DNA from 2 places in the Fibrobacter sp. UWEL genome. Region 2 is predicted to be linked to the other one. Evidence: riboswitches for the same ligand, from Rfam matches in the RefSeq annotation. Region 2 holds a riboswitch; the other holds the start of a gene.
What was found. Region 2 has a riboswitch for thiamine pyrophosphate ahead of thiC (phosphomethylpyrimidine synthase ThiC). Riboswitches for the same ligand answer to the same signal wherever they lie in the genome.

Region 1: linked by a shared signal. The riboswitch ahead of thiS (sulfur carrier protein ThiS) and the one ahead of thiC (phosphomethylpyrimidine synthase ThiC) in region 2 are both predicted to bind thiamine pyrophosphate.

The regions. Positions count from the first base shown of each region.
Region 1 is NZ_FRBE01000002.1:92,997-100,623, forward strand. Features, by position in the region: gene thiH (2-iminoacetate synthase ThiH) at 1-4, opposite strand, end outside; gene BUB59_RS01895 (thiazole synthase) at 100-870, opposite strand; gene thiF (thiamine biosynthesis protein ThiF) at 915-1,550, opposite strand; gene thiS (sulfur carrier protein ThiS) at 1,550-1,759, opposite strand; TPP riboswitch at 1,743-1,869, opposite strand; gene BUB59_RS01910 (FISUMP domain-containing protein) at 1,969-3,081, opposite strand; gene BUB59_RS01915 (glycoside hydrolase family 43 protein) at 3,234-4,985, opposite strand; gene BUB59_RS01920 (family 43 glycosylhydrolase) at 5,056-7,167, opposite strand; gene BUB59_RS01925 (mechanosensitive ion channel family protein) at 7,397-7,627, opposite strand, start outside.
Region 2 is NZ_FRBE01000004.1:105,782-113,408, reverse strand. Features, by position in the region: gene BUB59_RS04070 (aldo/keto reductase family protein) at 1-116, opposite strand, end outside; gene thiC (phosphomethylpyrimidine synthase ThiC) at 216-1,886, opposite strand; TPP riboswitch at 1,917-2,018, opposite strand; gene BUB59_RS04060 (cation diffusion facilitator family transporter) at 2,088-3,002, opposite strand; gene BUB59_RS04055 (efflux RND transporter periplasmic adaptor subunit) at 3,182-4,561, shown strand; gene BUB59_RS04050 (aldolase catalytic domain-containing protein) at 5,289-6,230, opposite strand; gene BUB59_RS04045 (glycoside hydrolase family 9 protein) at 6,642-7,627, shown strand, end outside.

The sequences.
Region 1 (7,627 bases), on a different contig from region 2:
ACATAAAACAATCCCTATGTCATTCTGAGCGGAATGCCGTAGGCATGGAGTCGAAGAATCTAGATTCCTCGACTGCGCTCGGAATGACATTCACAAAAATTAGTCCCTCAGGAATCCGGTGAGGGGATCGCTGGCGGCGGCACCACGAACCAGCACGCGGCCCATGCCGGAGAGGTAAGCGTTGCGGCCGGCTTCAATAGCAGACTTGAAGGCGGCTGCCATGCGAGGCAAGTCACCTGCAGTTGCGAGAGCCGTATTGGCCATCACGGCGGCTGCGCCCATTTCCATGGCTTCGCAAGCCTGGGACGGCTTACCGATGCCGGCGTCCACGATGATGGGCAATTCAATTTCATCAATGAGAATCTGGATGAAGTCCTTGGCAGAAAGACCGCGGTTAGAACCGATGGGAGCCGCCAAAGGCATCACGGCTGCGGCACCTGCATTCACCAAGTCGCGAGCCACGTTCAAGTCGGCATGCATGTAAGGCAGCACAACGAAACCTTCCTTAGCCAGAATTTCGGTAGCCTTGATGGTTTCGTAGTTGTCCGGCAGCAGGTACTTGGAATCGCGCATGATTTCAATCTTCACGAAATCACCGCAGCCCAATTCACGAGCCAGGCGAGCAATGCGAACTGCTTCGTCTGCATTGCGGGCGCCAGAAGTATTGGGCAACAAAGTTGCACTCTTGGGGATGTAATCCAGAATGTTTTCGTGTTCCTTGGTATTGGCTCGGCGTACGGCGCAGGTAATGATTTCTGCACCAGCATACTGCACCGCAGCTTCAATCAGCTTCAGGGAGTACTTGCCAGAACCGAGAATAAAGCGGGAGTTGAACTCATGACCGCCAAGAACAAGTTTATCGTTTTCCATTATTCAATCCTTAATTATTAAACTCTTAGATCCTTCGACTTCGCTCAGGATGACACAGCGGATTCAAATCCACAGATGATTCGCACAATGGTTTGTGCTTGGTGGGCGGCGCAGGCCATGACGCGGGGGGCCACTAGCCCGATTCCATTGTTCACGTCACTGACGCCATCGCCACACAAATAAAAATTCTTCGACACGCGGCGGGTCTGGATGGAGTTAGCATCACCGAAGCCAGCCATTCCCGAGGCCGCCACCAGTACCTTGCCATTTTCCAAAACCGCATTCACCAGCATAGCCTTGGCTTCTGCATTATCAAAAGCCTCGCAAACCACATCAGCCTTCCCAACCAGTTCCATAACGTTTTCTTCCGTCACACGAGCCTGATGGGATTCCAATTCAATATAGGGAGCAATTTCGCGAAGGTTTTCGGGCAAGGCAACAGCCTTGGGCATTCCCACCTGGCAGGCTTTGTACTGCTGACGATGCAAGTTGGTCACGTCCACACAGTCAAAATCAACAAGCACCAAGCGACCAACACCAGCGCGAGCCAATGCAATAGCCACATTGGACCCGAGACCGCCCAAACCGCAGACCGCCACCGTGGCCGCCTGCAACTTTGCGACGTTTTCTTCTCCCTGGCGAGCAATCAAAGCGGCCAGCATGTCTTCCAGAGAAGGCATTAACCACCACCCATAAAGCAAACCACTTCCAAGGAATCCCCATCTTTAAGGATGGTCTCGGCGTACTTTGCCTTAGGCACAATTTCGTAGTTCTTTTCCACCGCGATACACTTGATGTTGTAATCGGTGGTGGCCAGATAATCAGCCACGGACTTTCCTGCGAAAACCTGTCCGTCTGCTTCGATGTCAATGCCATTGACTTTAATCATTATACCTCCGTTGGCATTATCCAAATCAGGTGCGGTAAGCAATCAGAACCCGGTCAAAAACAGTTCAATTGCACTCTCAGCCGGTTTTACCAGCTCCCGTATGGCACAAAGTTAAAAAAACTTGAAATTTTCGGCAACAGCGGATTCCATCACGAGACGACTCTACGCGGAACCTCCATTATTGATTCAAGCGAGATTCTTGTAGGAATTTATTCTTCGGTTTCCACCATTACACAACGAACGGATAGACCATTAGTTTTGCGAACAGGATAAATAGAATTATACGTATTTGAAGTCATTTGCAAACCAGACATAGATCTGATTGATGGATCATCAGAGCTTTCCACGGGATAATGCCAACATGTACTCTCATTCAAATCCACAAACCCTTCTTCCAAATTATATCCTGCACCAACGAGAGAGAAACCGCTATAATTAAGACCTCCAAAACCTTCTGAACGAGTCCCCTTTACCCCGGCATCGTTACCTTTTGCATTTACAATGATTTCATAGTCATCATAAGTCAACAGACGCCAACCATCCGGACAAATACCTTGGTGATTTTCCTTGATTAATTCAGCACAACTCTCCGTGTTACAACGGCTGGGCAATTGCATCATTTCAGCCCATTGGTACAATCCACCATATCGATCACATTTAGTGGTGTCATCATCATAACAATAACGTTCAATAATCGAATCATCCTTTTGATCTTCTACGCCAGGAACATCAACGCCGATATTCAAGTTTTCGGCCATGACTGTAATAGGAACGAATTTTTTAAGGTTATTCCTTCCATTGATTGTCAAATAGTAATACTTTCGGCCATTTCTTGCATCGGTAAACTGTTTGTACGCCCCAGAATGAATGCTATCTGAATAGAAAACCCTACTATGATTGTAAGGTTTATACTGGCTACTACTAGACACGATCACACTACTAGAAGAGGCCACAGAGCTGCTGCTCTTGCTCTCCGAGCTTAGACACTGCGCCTCGGCAATGCCGATGCAAGCATCGCCGCTGCTCTCGGCTTGAGGGTCTTTGGCTTCGGCGCTAGAGGTCGGTTTTACAGAACTGCTGGACTTGTCCTTGGTTTCTACACTAGAGCTCGAGACCTCGGTAGAAGAAGAGGACTTTGCTTCAGAGGAGCTGCTGCTCTTAGCTTCTTCGCTAGAAGAGCTGTTCTTGCTGCAGGAATCATCATCCTGAGCAACGCTAGAGCTGGATGGATCGTCATTATTTGCGTTTGAGCCATTATCGCCGCCACATGCGACAAAACCAACGACAAAAGCCATTACAGCCAAAGTCTTGAATACATTCATCTTAATCCTCCTAACTAAACCTATGGCAGTTTAAACCCAACAGGCAAAATATAATAAAGCCTCGAAAGTTTTTTTCTAACTTTCGAGGTTCATATCAAATATCGCGGCTAATACTACTAATGCCGAGATTCCTATGCATGACTAAAGGACCTTTAAGGATTTACAACCTTCAGAGTTTCTTTACCGGAACGGACTAGGAACGTTCCGCGCCCCACGTTATTCATCGATACTTGAGAGCCAAATCCACACTGGACAATATGCCCGTTCAGGCTAAATACAGTCCAATGCGCCTCCCCCGCCAGGCGCACCATTCTTGCAAGAGGATCATAGTTCATGGAACGAGACAAGACCTTTGTTGCAAGGTGCAATGAAGTTTCGGAGGAACTAGATCCCTCGACTGCGCTCGGGATGACACCAGAGGAACTGCTCGGGATGACGCTTGAAGATGAGCTCGGGATGACAGAGGAGGAGCTGCTAGATCCCCGATCGGGGTCGGGGATGACATCGGAGGAACTGCTGGATTCCTCGACTGCGCTCGGAATGACACTCGATACGAATTGGATTTTCTGGTTATCGGTTCCGGAGCGGACCCAGGTAATGAGGGGCATGCCGGGTTCCTTGGAAACGTTTAGAATGTCGCCCAGATAGTCGTCGTCGTAATTGGCGAACAGATAGTAACCCTTCTTTTCGGAGGCGTTTTCAATACGGATTTCGCAGGGTGTTGCGCTGGTGCGGACGGTATCCAGCAACACGGCCTGGGGGCAGTAATATTTCTTGGTGCCGTAATTCTGCAAAGTGTAATGGCGAGCGGTCTTCCCGGCGGCAACAATCCACAGCTGATTATCAGCCGTTTCGTCAGCAGTCTGCTGAATGACCATGTCACCATCATCCTGCAACGCCAAATTACTGTGGGAAACGGTCAAGCGATACGCACCATCCTTAATGAGGGCGTTGTTCACCTTGTCTACACCATCGGTGCGAACAATCTTCTGGATGTTTCCATCGCGATCATAGTACAGGTAGTCGATATTCACGGAACGGCGGTAAGTCCAGCCGCCAGGAGAATTGGCGCCGTGGTGCATAAAGTACCAGTGGCCCATGTACTTGAAAATGGCCTGATGATTGGTTTCGGAATTGTCTTCCTTGGCGTTAATCACGCCCTTCTGTGTCCAGGGGCCATTAATGGAAGGCGCCATGGAATAGTTGGTGGTAGAAGGATAACCGGAAGCATAACTGAAGTAATAGTTCCCGCGGAACTTGTGCATCCAGGGAGCTTCAAAGAAATCCTTGATTCCAATATCTTCCGGCTTGCTGGCCAGCTCAATCATGTTCTCTTTCAGCTTAACGCGGCGGCCGGCATTCCAGGAGCCCCAATACATCCAGATGTCGTCACCGTCATAGAAAATGGCGGGGTCAATATTCAGCTTGACATCATTTTCAGTAAGGTCCGTCACCAACGCATGACCGATGGCATCTACCCACGGACCCGACGGATGGTCGGCTACAGCAACACCGATTGCAAAGCCTTCATCCTGCTTGATGGAGCCGTGATGTACCGCCACATACCAGTAGTACTTACCATTTCGATATTCGCAGTGGCCCGCAAAGGCGCTTGCATCGGCCCACTTGAAAGTCTTGTAACTGAGCACGGCACCGTAATCATGGTAATTCTCCATGTCGGTAGTTACCAGAACGTGCCAGTCGTTCATCAAGAAGAACTTGTTGTTGGTACCCTGCGCCCCCTGTTCATCGTGGCCCGCAAAAATAAACAAGCTATCGTTATGAACCAACGCTGCAGCATCGGCAGAATAGAATGCAGTCGTAATAGGATTAGCTGCCTGTGCAACGGTAACCACACCGAACATTGCACAAGCAGTAACCCCCAAAAGTTTCCACAAACCCATCTTTTACTCCCTTTCAAAATCCTCAAAAATGCTAGATCCCCGATCTGGGTCGGGGATGACATTTGGGGACTTATTTCACCTTAACGATGTAATTTGCCTTAGGCAGATTTTCGAATCGGACTTCTGTACCAGCCATTGCCCCACGAATATCGCGAGAGGCAACAACCTGACCCATGGAATTCAGCAAGTAAACTTTCTGAGCCCCAGCAAGATTCAAGCGTACGAGATAAGAACCATCCATACGGGTAACGGTAAAGCCTCGTGCCGCAACAGAAGCAGTTACAAGTGCATCCTTGCTGTCACTACTAGATCCCTCGGCTCCGCTCGGGATGACAGAGGAAGAGGAGCCCGGGATGACATCGGAGGAAGAGCTGGAGATGACAGCGGAAGAGGAGCTGGGGATGACAGCGGAAGCCTTGAACATCATATTACCCACCACAACTTCACCGGATACGCCGCTTGCTGTGAGGTAGAAATCCTGAACGCCGGTCAATTTCTTGGAGCCACCTAAGGTTGAGCAAGTCACTTCGCTCCAGCCATTTGCAGCAGCCACACCCTTACTCAGGTCACATTCAGAAACCACAGTCCCCGCCTTGGAATCCAAGCGCAAAGCCAACTTTCCAGCGGAGCCCTTCACCATCACGCGAACGTCCGTACTCTTGATGGAATCCGTCACCACGTTTTCAAAAATCGCATAACCGCCATCCTTCATGGCCAACTGGTCATTTTCATCCAGACGAATACGGATACCGTTATCAAATCCGTTACCCGGGATGGTATCACGAATCACGCGCAAGAAGTCGATGCGGTCCAGTTCAGAGAAGTAGTTATTCGGAATGGGGCGCACTTCAATAAAGTTTCCGCCACGCTTCAAAGTCGCAGGAATCATCACCGTGGAATTTTCCGGGAAAGTTCCCCAGGAACCTGTAGGCGGAAGCTTCACCGTCTGTTCCTTACCGTTGATGGAAACGCCATGAGTTGCAGCGCCTTCACCGCCGTTAGCATAACGATAACGCAGCAAGTATTCACCCGCCTGAGGAATGTTCATGGGCAAGCGAATCTTGGAGCCTTCGGTATTCACGTAAGACAGGTATTCACCATTGGAAGCAGTCTTGCTGGTAGCGATAGCCAAGTCACCGCTTACCGCACGAGTCAAGGCACCATGTTCGGCTTCGGCGCTCAGGTAACGTCCCAGGAAAGGCTGACCCATTTCCGCCCAGTTGTCATCGGTGAACACCACGTCACGAATATGGATGTGATTGTACTTGTCGCCGGCGTTGTCATAATAATGATGGACAAAACGCACGCGGTTAATATCCTGGAAAGGTTCGCCACCGCCCGGGCCCACATAACGACCATAACGTTCCAGCAAAATAGTGCCGCCACCGCTAGCCAAATCCTTGCCGTCACGATCATAATAAGGACCAGTCACCTTATCAGCGCGGCCCATGGCAGTCTTGTAAGTGGTCTGCTCAATGTTTGCACCCTGCTGGCAGCACTTGTCCCAGGCGGTAAACAAAAAGAACTTTCCGTCATGTTCAATAAGGCTGGGACCTTCCACTGCGCCACCGCTTGCAGTTGTCACACGACGGGCAATGTTATACACCGTCTTATCGTCAGAAGCCTGATAGCCAGTTTCGCCGTTCAACTTAATCAATTGAATACCCAACCCGAAGGAGCCAAAAGCCATCCAGTATTCACCAGCAGAAGTCTTAATGACGTCGGCGTCAATTGCGTTATATTTGTCGGAAGCCACCGTATGGAACACATGACCCTTATCGGTCCAGCCATAGCCAGAAGTACCCGGCACCATGGATTTGGAAGCCGTATAACCAATGGCAGATGTGCGCTTGCCGAAAACGGAACCGCAATAATACACGCGGAACTCATCATCGAACTTGTAAATATCGGGAGCCCACACATCTTCCATGGTGGGAGCGTAAGTATAAATCCACTTGGGGAAAGAAGTCATGGTCTTGCCATGAGCCTTCCAGGAAACCATATCCTCCGTGGTCCACAGAGAAAGCTGGTTGTTGGTAGTCATGAGGGCATAACCGTCCTCGAAACGGACCATGCTGGGGTCGTGACCACCCTGCAAATTATCCTTGGCATACCAATCGGCGGCAGAAACAACGCCACAGGCAAACAAGCCGGCCAAGCACACAAACTTTGTTCTATTCATACAATTCACCCCACACGCTTTCGCGAGAAAACAACACCAATACTCTAAATATACCTTAAAGAATATTTAAAGTCAACGTTTTTATTAAAATAGCAACAAAATAAGCATTTGTAGACTTATTTAAATTATATAAAAGTCCACACTTTTGTAATAAAAATACAAGCAGTAACACCCCGCAGGTAATAAAAAAAGAGCGGTAAAACCGCCCTATTTTCTCAATTTCGCCAGTTTAAAGATTGTACTTGGGGATTTCTGGAACTTCCCCCAGGTGTATACCCATCTTTTTCAGGGTATCCGGATCCGAAAGTTGGGATAAATCATCCTCTTCCTCGTCCACAGTAGTCGCGACAACGCCACCTTCCTGACGGATATGAACCACTCGCTGAGGATAGGGAATCTCGATGTTCTTTTCGTCCAGAATGTTCTTGATAATCCCTAAATATTTTCGCTGCAGCTCTTG
Region 2 (7,627 bases):
TCGATGGCCGCAACAACAGCCTCCGCAACTACATCATCGGGAGTCTGCCATGTACCCAGAGCCACCTTTGGAATACGTGCGCCATTTGCCAGCTTAAAAGTTTCGTCTAAAATCATAAAACCTCGCAGGTTAAACCTACGAGGTAATATATATCATTAACGCTTTATGCGCAAATAGAAACTGCCAGATCCCCAATCAAGTCGGGGATGACAACTTTACACATCACCGATGTCGCCGGTATCCACGAAGTTGCGGATAGCCTTGGAGATACGCATGCTGCAGAAGTTGGGACCGCACATGGAGCAGAAATGGCTGGACTTGGCCTGGTTACCAGGCAAAGTCTTGTCGTGGAATTCCATAGCCTTTTCCGGATCCAGGGACAATGCGAACTGGTCGTTCCAACGGAAGTCGAAACGAGCGCGGCTCAAAGCGTCGTCGCGGAATTCTGCACCGTAATGGCCCTTGGCCAAGTCGGCAGCGTGAGCAGCCAGCTTGTAAGTCACCACGCCGGCACGAACGTCATCGCGGTCCGGCAAGCCCAAGTGTTCCTTGGGGGTCACGTAACAAAGCATGGCAGTACCGTACCAGCCAATCTGGGCAGCGCCAATCGCAGAAGTAATGTGGTCGTAACCGGGGGCGATATCGGTGGTGAGAGGTCCCAGAGTGTAGAAGGGAGCGCCGTGGCACTTTTCCAACTGACGAGCCATATTGTCCTGAATCTTGTGCATGGGCACGTGACCCGGACCTTCGATAATCACCTGAACGCCGTATTCCCAAGCAATCTTGGTCAGTTCGCCAAGAGTATCCAATTCGCCGAACTGGGCTTCGTCATTGGCGTCGGCCAAGGAACCCGGGCGAAGGCCGTCACCCAGAGAAACAGCAACGTCGTACTGAGCGAGAATTTCGCAGATTTCACGGAAGTGAGTGTACAGGAAGTTCTGCTGGTGATGCTTCATCTGCCACAGTGCAAGAATGGAACCGCCGCGGCTCACAATGCCGGTAGTACGCTTGGCGCACATGGGGATGTGCTCCATCAACAAGCCTGCGTGAATGGTAAAGTAGTCCACGCCCTGTTCAGCCTGTTCAATCAAAGTATCGCGGTAAAGTTCCCAAGTCAGTTCTTCAGCCTTGCCGTTGACCTTTTCCAGAGCCTGGTAAATAGGCACTGTTCCGATAGGCACGGGGCTGTTACGGATAATCCATTCGCGGGTTTCGTGAATGTGCTTACCGGTGGAAAGATCCATGACGGTATCTGCACCCCAGCGCACGGACCAGGCCATCTTTTCCACTTCTTCTTCAATAGAGGAGGTGATGGCGGAGTTACCGATGTTACTGTTGATCTTGGTGAGGAAGTTGGTACCAATGATCATGGGTTCGCATTCGGGGTGGTTGATGTTACCCGGAATGATGGCGCGACCTGCCAGAATTTCATCGCGGACGAATTCTGCGGTGACAGGAGTACCCTTCACGCCCAGTTCATCCAGCTTCTGGTTTTCGCGGATGGCGACGTATTCCATTTCCTTGGTAATCACACCAGCTCGTGCATAATCCAGCTGGGTCAGCTTGTGGCCGCTCTTAGCGCGCATGGGATGATGCACCGCATTAAAACGCAGGTGGTCCAGTTCGTGATTTTCACGACGGGCACGACCGTAAGCGGAAGTCATATCGTCCAGCTGTTCGGCGTCGCCACGTTCCTGAATCCAGCTTTCGCGGAAACGTTCAATACCCTTGGTCACGTCGATGGTTGCATTCTCATCGCTGTACGGGCCACTGGTATCATACACCGGCACAAAAGGAGTCAGCGGATCTTCGGTCTGAATTTCACGCATGCCAACTTTGATATCGGAGAAAATCTTACCCGGCACATAAATCTTCCGGGAGTTCATAAACGGCTTCAAGAGGGAATTATTGGATTCCACTAAAGACCTCACTTTTCCTTTGGCCAAATTACTGGCACAAGTTCAAAGGGTATTTTCTCAGCCACGGCCACTCGACTCGCAGCACCCCTAAGTTATTTCGCGGATAAATATAGTAATTCGAGTTATGAGGTACGAATTATGAGATATGAATTATGCGGTGTGGAGTGATTACGCCTCACCGGCTTTCTTGGGATCGTAGGGGTCCACATGGACCATGGCGTCTACCACGTTTTCGCCCGCTTCAAGGATGCGGCGTTCCACTTCTTCGGAAAGGTCATGGGCTGCCAGGAGGGTCATGTCGGCAGGCACCACAATATGCAAGTCTACATGAAGGTCACTGCCTACGAAGCGGGTGCGGAACCCATGAATGCTAATGACCCCGGGAGTTTCAAGAGCCAGAGTTTTTAACTTCGCCGCGATTTCTTCGGGAGCGCCAATATCGGCCACCTGATGGATTCCAGGCCAGGCGATTTCATATCCGGAATGCAGAATGAAGCAAGCCACAATGATAGCGCCAACGGAGTCCGCAAACCACAGCTCCGGGAAAAGAATGCCGATGCCCACCGCAATCAACACGGGGATGGAACTATAGGCGTCGCTACGATGGTGCCAGGCGTTAGCTTCCAGAGCTTGACTGCGGATATTCTTGCCCGCCTTGCGAGTATAGCGGAACAAACCTTCCTTGATGATAATGGACAGGGCGGCCATGGCGGCGGCAATCCATTCCGGGTGAGAGGCGCCATCCTCCCCCAATCGCAAAGTCTGGATGGCATCATAACCTAGCCCCACGCCAACAGCGCAAACCGCAACGCCAATTCCTACAGAAATAAGGGTCTCGAAACGGCGATGACCATAAGGGTGATTTTCATCGGGAGGGCAGTTCCACAGCTTGGAACCTGCAATCACAGCAATATCCGTAAGGAAGTCGGACGCACTGTGAATGGCATCGGCAATCAAGGCCTGAGAGCCGCCAAAGAAACCCGCCAGGAATTTCCCTACGGAAAGAGCCACGTTCCAACCCAGGCCAACCCAGGTTACGTGCCGCACTTCGGCGCTATCATCTTGCTTTGCGATGCGAGTCATAGCAGAAAATCTAGAAACAAATTCAAACAAAGGCTTGGCTAAGTCAAACGAGTAATGGCAGAGCAACATCCTTTAGATTCGGCAAACAAAGTTTGCTAAAGCTACTGCAACGAATTAGCCCCCTAAGGCATCTAATTAGACGTAAACAAACCAAGACTTTCTAAATTTTGCCAAACAATATGAAGAAATTACTGAAATTTATCATTGTTCTCGCCGTTCTGGCTGGTATTGGCTACGGGGTCAAGACATTCGTTCTTGACAAGGGAACAGAAGCAAAGGTGGCCACCCTAACCACCGCCGCCGTTACCAAGGCAACCATTACTACCTCCATTTCCGCAACCGGTTCCCTGGAGCCTGTGGACCAGGTGGAAGTTGGCACCCAGGTTTCTGGCGACATCAGCAAGATTTACGTGGACTTCAATTCCAAGGTCAAGAAAGGCCAGGTCATTGCGGAACTGGACAAGTCCAAGCTGCAGGCCACTTTGACCCAGGCCGAAATCGCCTACAAGTCCGCCGAAAACGACTTCAAGTACAAGGAATCATCCTACAATCGCACCAAGAAGCTGGCCGAAAGCAATAGCGCCAGCGCCGTGGATCTGGAATCTGCAGAATACAGCATGAACGCAGCCAAGTTCACCGTGGAACAGCGCAAGAACGAAGTGGCCCAGGCCCGTTTGAACTTGAGCTACGCCACCATCAAGAGCCCTATTAACGGAGTTGTCCTGAAACGCGCCGTGGATGTGGGCCAGACTGTGGCCGCCTCCATGAGCACCCCGACCCTCTTTATTATCGCAAAGGATTTAAGCCAGATGAAGGTCATGGCCGACGTGGACGAAGCCGACATCGGTCAGGTAAAGGCCGGCCAGCGAGTGGAATTTACAGTGGACGCCTTCCAGAACGACAAGTTCAGCGGCAAGGTCCAGGAAGTTCGACTGAACCCCACTACAACTTCTAACGTGGTGACTTATACGGTGGTAATTACCGCCGACAATCCGGACCAGAAGTTGCTCCCCGGCATGACAGCCACCTGCACTATCGTTACCAAGGAAGTGGTGGACGCCATCTCTGTTCCGGTAAAGGCATTGAAGTTTACTCCCGACGAAAGCACCCCCATGATGGACCCGAAGGACATGCCTCGCCCGCCCATGCCAGAAGGATTCACTCCTCCTCCGGGATTCAAGGAAGGCGAAATGCCGCCCCCGCCGCCGGGAATGGACGGTGGCGACGCACCTCCCCCACCGGGAATGGCTGGTGGTCCGGGAGCAGGTGGCCCTCCGGGCAAGGGTGGATTTGGCGGAGGCAAGAGCGGCAAGAAGAACCGCAAGCCTCCTCAGCTGAAGGGCAACCACGTATGGATCAGCATCAACGGAAAGGCCGCCCCCCGCCCAGTCGAAGTCGGCATTAACGACGGCGTGAACGTTGAAATCCTTAAGGGTCTAAGCGTAGGCGACACCGTGGTAGTTGGCCAGGAAGTGGAAACCGAAGCCAAGGTCGAAAAGGAAAAGGCAAGCAGCCCCTTTATGCCCGGCCCTCCGGGAAAAAACAAAAAAAAGAAATAAGGCGAGCGCAGCGCGAATATTTATATTCGCATTGCCGAGCCGACCCTTTAGCCCTCGTAGAGGGCCAAAATAAGGCGAGCGCAGCGCGAATATTTATATTCGCATTGCCGAGCCATCTCTTTAGCCCTCGTAGAGGGCCAAAAGAAATAAGGCGAGCGCCGCTCGCGACCAATTGAGAGAGAGACGAAGACCATCGCTACGGCGGTGGCCTTTTTTTGAAGGACGAGGTTTGAAGGATAGGATTTGCGGGGGCAAAATGGCAAATGTCTAGTGCGAATTTGGCTGATGGGGTAAACTTGCACTAGTGTCAAGCCAGTGCCTATGCGCAACACTAGTACGAATTTGCAGGAAATCCGTTTTTTGCACTAGGATTTTTAAAGACATCGGCCAAGATCACCGTTTACACTAGGATGAATCTGCGATTTGTTTGATATTTGCACTAGTCAAATTGATTTGAGAGACAAAAAAGTAGTGCAAAAAACGATAAAACGGGGGTTTCGTACTACGATTTTGGGATTTATGCAAAAAACCCGAGTCAGCATAAGGCTGGACTCGGGATTTTTCGTTAGGAAGTCTCGGGCGATATCGGGTTGGCCGCTACACTCGGGATTGCTAGTCGTGGTGCGCCACTCGCCTCCTAATCGTGGCGCTCGCGATTTTCAATCACGAGCGCTTGACTAACGGTTTGCCAAAGAGGACAAGCAAGCTTGTCCTCTTGCAAACCTTGTTAGTCGTTCATCATATGATTATAGAACTTGCGGTATTCGTCCTTTTCTTCGGTCTTACGGACGGCGATAGCGTCCTGCGGGTGACGGTTCAGCATACCGGTGATCATCTGAGGAATGATGTAGCCCCATTCGTACTTGGCCTGGAGAGGCAAGAACAGTTCCTGGTAAGCGTCCAGAACCGGGCGCAGATCGTACTTGGGGTTCTTCAGGAAGCCCAGGAGGAGTTCGGTGGTGCAGTTGCCTGCGCCACGGCCCATGCCGGACACGGAACCGTCAAGGAAATCAACGTGGTTGATGATAGCCTGGATGGTGTTGGAGAAAGCCAGCTGCTGGTTGTTGTGGCCGTGGAAACCGAAGCGCTTGTTCTTTACGATGCCGCGGTAGCGAGCCATTTCCTTATCGATGTCTTCCTGGTAGAAGGCGCCGAAGGAGTCAACCAGGTACAAGACGTCGGCCTTGCATTCTTCGTTGACCTGATGGAGAGCTTCGTCCAGTTCCGGACCGCGGTCACGGCTAACAGCCATGATGTTCAGGGTGGTTTCGTAACCCATCTGGTTGAAAGCGTTCACCATTTCGATACCCTTATCGATGTTCTTCACGTAAGAAGCGACGCGGAACATCTGGTACGGGCTTTCAGAAGCGGGCTTCACAGCGTCCATGTTCACACGACCCACGTCAGCCATCACAGCCATCTTCATCTTGGAATCGATACCGTCCTTCACCTTCCACAGGAGATCGTCATCGCAGAACTTCCACGGGCCGTATTCCTTGGGGTCGAACAGTTCCGGAGAGTTCTTGTAACCCATTTCCATGTAGTCAACGCCAGCGGCAGACAGGAGGGTGTAAAGACGACGGACGAATTCCAGAGAGAAATCGTGCTTGTTGACGAGACCGCCATCGCGGATGGTGCAGTCGAGAACCTTAATGCTTTCGTAGTACATAACTAGGGCCTAGGGGCTAGGGGTTAGGGTTTAGGGATGCGGGCAAGGCATTCTTCTAAGGTCTTGCGAACGCATCTTTTTTCTATGAGGGCAAAGGTAGATTAAAAAAAAGGTACGCACAAGGGGAAAGCCTGTGACGAATAAAAATATTCACACAATAAACGCATTTTATGCGTAGATAATACATTTTTACTTGTTTTTCCTTGATATTTAAGGAATTAATAATCCAAAATTTTGCGATAAGCACTCCCTTTTGGACGTTTTTCTTTCATACAGGCGGAACGCATCGCCGGAACCACCTTTTATTTAACGCAAATTTTGCGTATGTAATTAAAATTCCTGTTCCTGTTGTATACAACAAATAAATTGCAAGCCAACCCACGCTTATCCTATAAAATTAAATTTAGGACCATGAGGACAAAGATTTTTACACTTAGCACTTTTGCAGCACTAGCAACCATCGGCTCTGCCAACGCTGCCACATTTTACCATAACCAGGTGGGTTACGACGCTTCCCAGCCAAAATCCGTAGTGGTCAAAGCTGCAGCGGGGCTCGACGGAGCAGACTTCACCGTAGAATTAGACGGATCTGCAGTCTACTCCGGCAAATTGAGCAAGGGAACAAATCCCGACAACTGGATCAGCGGAAGCGATGTATTTTACACCGCAGACTTTTCCGGAGTGACCACCCCCGGAACATACACCATCAAGCTTTCCGACGGTTCCTCTCTGGAGAAGATTGTCATCGCCGAAAACGCCTTGGCCGCCAACACCCTGAAGTCCGTGATGGATTATTTCTACAAGGACCGCGCCGACAAGGATCCCATCGTGGGCTGGGACCAGAAGGTTTCCGTTTACGGTAGCAGCGGCGTAACACGAGACGTACACGGCGGATGGTATGACGCCAGCGGCGACGTGAGCAAATACCTGAGTCACCTTTCCTACGCCAACTACCTGAACCCACAGCAGATTCCTTTAACTGTGTGGGCCCTGGCCTTTGCTGCAGAAAAAATGCCGAAGACCTTGGCAGCCAACCCCTCAACGGTTACCGCAATTGACGAAGCTATTTACGGCGCAGACTTCCTGGTTCGCATGCAGGACGAAGATGGGTTCTTCTACATGACCGTCTTCGACAACTGGGGACAAGGCGATCGTTTCCTCTGCGCCTTTAGCGGAAGCGACGGCGTAAAGAGTGCAGACTACAAGACCGCTTTCCGTGAAGGCGGTGGCATGGCCATTGCAGCTCTCGCCCGCGCATCGACCTTGAAGAAGAACGGCGACTACACCAGCGAACAATACTTGGCTGCCGCAATCAAGGGCTTTGAACATCTGCAAGGCAAACAGTCCATGGACGGCTCTTGCGAATACTGTGATGACGGCAAGGAAAACATCATCGA